Regions from separate parts of the Sphingomonas sp. BK481 genome, predicted to be linked through region 2. Evidence: riboswitches for the same ligand, from Rfam matches in the RefSeq annotation. Region 2 holds a riboswitch; the other holds the start of a gene.
What was found. A riboswitch is a leader RNA that binds a small molecule or an ion and turns the genes downstream of it on or off. The one in region 2 is predicted to bind thiamine pyrophosphate.
Positions count from the first base shown of each region.

Region 1 (2,392 bases), on a different contig from region 2:
CCAGTAATTGGTGTTGCCCGCGCTGTACCGCGCATCGAAGTTGAAATCGCGTCCCTGTGCGCGCCATTCGGCGAGCGTCGGGCTGCGATAGGTCGACGAGTTCGCGTCGTTGAACGACAGCGCCAGGCTCGCGCGGTTGCCGTTGCCCCATTCGCCGAGCAGTTTGGCATCGACATGCTGGCGCGTGTCATGGCCGGCACCGCGCCAGTTGTTCGCGCGCGTGTTCGAATAGGAGACGAAGGCCCGCAACCCCGTCTGGCCGATCCGCCCGCTATCGAGCCGGACGAAGCCGCGCCGCGCCGCATAGGATCCGATCGACAGGTCGACGAGCCCGCGCGGCGCCGCACTCGGATCGTCGAGCCAGAGCGACAGCGACCCGCCCGCACCGCCCAGCGTCGGCGACGCGATATCGACCGCGCCCTGCGCCAGCGCGATGCGCTGCAGATTCTCGGTATCGGCGAACTGCGAGGGATAGGCATAATAATAGCCGATGTCGTTCTGCGGCGCGCCCTCCATCGTCACACCGATCTCGTCCTGCCCCAGCCCGCGCAACGTCAGGCTCGAACTGGTCGACAGGCCGTAGGGATCGCTCGACGCGACGGTCGCGCCGGGCAGGAGGTTGACCAGCTGGAACGCGTTGAGCGTCGGCGCCTGCTTGGTGATGAACGCCGCGGCGATCGCGCTCTCGGACTTGGGCACCGTCTGGTCGGGGAGCAGCCCCTCGGGATCGAGAAGGCCGACGACGCGGATATCGACCGGGTCGGCGCCGTTTCGCGCATCCGCCTGCGTCTGCGCGCCGGCGGGGGCGAAGGCCACCACAGCAGCAAGTGCCACTGCCAGCGCACTGCATGCAATACGGGGCGGCCGGCCCGCCATCAGGTCAAATCGAAGGATCATCACGGTCTTGGGTCCACTCCACACGGAGGGACGACGGACGCGCCGCCAGCCCTCCCTACGCCGGTATCAACCGGATCAGGTTCAGCGGGTCATGGGCTGCAGCCCACCTCTCAGCCGCGCGTCAGCGGCCCCCCGGGGAGCGCGCCGTCTAGGCGGTTCGGCCCTCCGGCGATAGCGTTATTGCCCGTTTGCCCGTCCGCAGCGCCTTCCCGGCACACGCGCGGCAGAATTATATGACAATCCACGCCACCCAGACGCTTGCAGTGGGTGACAGCCGGACCGGTTTGCGCCACACAGGCTTTATGGAGCGTGTGCTGACCGACGTCGTTGCCCTGGAGAATCGGGATCTGGGACGGAACCTTACGCATGGCATGCTCGACCTGCTCGGCAAGGCCATCGTGACCGGCCAATATACGGATCGGCCCTTCCCCACCGAGGCGGAGATCGCGGTGGCGCATGGCGTCAGCCGATCGGTGACCCGCGAGGCGGTCAAGATGCTGACCGCCAAGGGACTGGTCAGCGCGCGCCCGCGACAGGGCACGATCGTCCAGCCATCGAGCAGCTGGAACCTGTTCGACACCGATGTGCTGCGCTGGTTGCTGGACCGCAAATTCTCGGTTGAACTGCTCCAGCAGTTCAACCAGCTGCGGATCGGGATCGAACCCGAAGCGGCGGCGCTCGCGGCGCTGTACCACACCGAACAGGACATGGTCGCGATCGAGGCGGGGCTGGCGCGGATGGCCGCTGCGGAGCGCAGCTATGACGATCCGCTCGACGCGGACATCGCGTTCCACGTCGCCGTCCTGCGCGCGTCGCGCAACCCCTTCTACGCACAGTTCCAGTCGGTGGTCGAAACCGCGCTTCGCACCTCGATCCGCTTCACCAACCGGATCAAGGGGCGCAGCGCGAACATCGCCGACCATGCCGCGGTCGCCGTCGCGATCGCCGCGCGCGATGCCGATGGTGCGCGCGACGCGATGCGACGCCTGATCGGCGACGTTCTCAGCCTGATCGCCGAGGCCTGACACCCGAACCGTCGCGACCCGGTGTACGATCAAGGGACAGCACCGTGCGACGCCGTCACTCGACCTGATCGCGCTTTTCACTTATCGAGACGCGGTGCCCTTGGGCCCGGTGCCGCGAGTCGAGATTTGACAAGCGCCGGAATAGCTCGAAGGACGAAATGCGACCGCGCATCATGCGGGTAGCAATTGAAAACATGACGGGAAACAATGCGAAGGGCTCGAGACGAGCGAACTGCACGGATCGGCAAGGTCGCGCTCGCGGCGGCCATGACCGGCGGTTTGGTGAGCGGTGCGCAGGCACAGACGGTCAACGTCAACACACCCGTCAGCGTGCCCGTCGCGGGCAATGTCGACCGGTTTCGTGTCGTGCCGGTGATCACCAGCGTCTATGACAGCAACGTGCTGCGTCTCAACGACGCGCGCGGGAGCGGGCCGCGCGACAATATCCGCGTTTCGCCGGCGCTGGCCGT
Region 1 is NZ_JACIAP010000007.1:172,105-174,496, reverse strand. It holds gene FHY04_RS14715 (TonB-dependent receptor) at 1-876, opposite strand, end outside; TPP riboswitch at 947-1,035, opposite strand; gene FHY04_RS14710 (FadR/GntR family transcriptional regulator) at 1,200-1,922, shown strand; gene FHY04_RS14705 (outer membrane beta-barrel protein) at 2,190-2,392, shown strand, end outside.
Region 1: another riboswitch for thiamine pyrophosphate. It lies ahead of FHY04_RS14715 (TonB-dependent receptor); the one in region 2 lies ahead of thiC (phosphomethylpyrimidine synthase ThiC).

Region 2 (2,392 bases):
ATGACTTCTTCACGCGCGGTACGCAGCTCTACGTGAACCTGATCCCCAATACCGGGTCGGTCGGGATCAACTACGAAGTCGGCGTTATCGCCGCCGTCCGCACCGATCGCACGGGCCGGGTCGACAACCGGCAGGTCCGCGCGCTCGGCAAGATCGACACGGCCTATGAAGTCGGCGGCTTCGTCGGCATCGGCAAGACCGGCGTCATCACCAGCGATTACGACACGCTGACCGCGCGTGTCGCCTATATCCACGACGTGTCGGGCACGCACGACAGCTATGTCATCACCCCGCAGGTCAACTACACCACGCCGCTGTCGGTCCGCACCCTGGTCGCCTTCGGCCTGTCGGCGGATTATGCAGGCAAGGGCTTTGGCCGGACCTATGCCGCGGTCACGCCGATCGGCACGATCAACAGCGGTCTGCGCACCTATGACATCAACGACAGCGGCTTCCGCCGGGTCAACGTCTCCGCGTTTGCTTTGCAGAGCCTGTCGGGCGATCTGCGCCGCGGCTTCGGCGTCGGCGCAGGGGTGCTCTACGGCCGCATGCTCGGCAAGTACAAGGACAGCCCGATCGTCGCGGACGTCGGCGATGCCGACCAGTGGCTCGGCGCGGTGGGCCTGACCTACACCTTCTGATCGCAACCCGCCGATCGATCCGAAACCCCGTGCGGCCCGGCCGTGCGGGGTTTTTCCGTTTGCGCCCCCGTCCGTTGCGCCTATGCTCGCCCTACCCCGGGGGAGCGCCGATCCGCGCTTGAGAGGAAGGCAGGAGCCTTCGACCCGCTGAACCTGATCCGGTTGATACCGGCGGAGGGAGGGAGCGGTCGCCACAGAACCGCATGCCTTGCTCCGAGACCTTTAGGAGCAAGCGCATGGCCGATTACGATCCCCGCATCCCGACCGCCGACATCGGCGTCACCACCGGCCCGATCCGCGGCTCGCGGAAGATCCATGTCGCGGTGCCCTCCAGCCCCGACGTCCGCGTCGCGATGCGCGAGATCGTGCTCGACCCCAGCTGCTCCGAGCCGCCCTTGCGCGTCTACGACACCAGCGGTCCGTACACCGACCCCAGGGCGACGATCGACATCAACGCCGGCCTGCTGCAACTCCGCCGCCAGTGGATCGAGGCGCGCGGCGACGTCGAGAGTTACGACGCGCGCGCGGTCCGGCCCGAGGATAATGGCCAGCTCGGCCCCGACCGCTCGGGCGGCGTCCCGCAATTTCCCGGCAGCATCAAGCGCCCGTTGCGCGCCAGGGCTGGCGCCAATGTCAGCCAGATGCATTACGCACGCCGTGGCATCATCACGCCCGAGATGGAATATGTCGCGACCCGCGAGAATCTCGGCCGCGCGATGCTGAAAGAGTATAAGCGCGACGGCGAGAGCTTCGGTGCGTCGATCCCCGACTTCGTCACCCCCGAATTCGTCCGCGACGAGGTCGCGCGCGGCCGCGCGATCATCCCCAACAACGTCAATCACCCCGAATCCGAGCCGATGGCGATCGGCCGCAACTTCCTGGTCAAGATCAACGCCAATATCGGCAACTCCGCGGTCGCGTCGAACGTCGCCGCCGAGGTCGACAAGCTCGTCTGGTCGATCCGCTGGGGCGCCGACACGGTGATGGACCTGAGCACCGGCCGCAACATCCACGACACGCGTGAATGGATCCTGCGCAACAGCCCCGTGCCGATCGGCACCGTGCCGATCTACCAGGCGCTCGAGAAGGTCGGCGGCGTCGCCGAGGAGCTGACGTGGGAGATCTTCCGCGACACGCTGATCGAACAGGCGGAGCAGGGCGTCGATTACTTCACGATCCACGCTGGCGTGCGCCTCGCCTATATCCCGATGACCGCCAAGCGGGTCACCGGCATCGTCTCGCGCGGCGGCTCGATCATGGCGAAATGGTGCCTCAGCCATCACAAGGAGAGCTTCCTCTACGAGCGCTTCGACGAGATCACCGAGATCATGAAGGCGTATGACATCGCCTATTCGCTCGGCGACGGGCTGCGCCCCGGCAGCATCGCCGACGCGAACGACGAGGCGCAGTTCAGCGAGCTCTACACGCTCGGCGAACTCACCCACCGCGCATGGAAGAGCGACGTCCAGGTGATGATCGAGGGCCCCGGCCATGTGCCGATGCACAAGATCAAGGAAAACATGGAAAAGCAGCTCGAGGTCTGCGGCGAGGCGCCCTTCTATACCTTGGGGCCGCTCACCACCGACATCGCGCCGGGTTATGACCATATCACCAGCGGCATCGGCGCGGCGCAGATCGGCTGGTACGGCACCGCGATGCTTTGCTACGTCACGCCCAAGGAGCATCTCGGCCTTCCCGACCGCGACGACGTGAAGGTCGGCGTCGTCACCTACAAGCTCGCCGCGCATGCC
Region 2 is NZ_JACIAP010000003.1:306,504-308,895, forward strand. It holds gene FHY04_RS07755 (MipA/OmpV family protein) at 1-641, shown strand, start outside; TPP riboswitch at 729-838, shown strand; gene thiC (phosphomethylpyrimidine synthase ThiC) at 878-2,392, shown strand, end outside.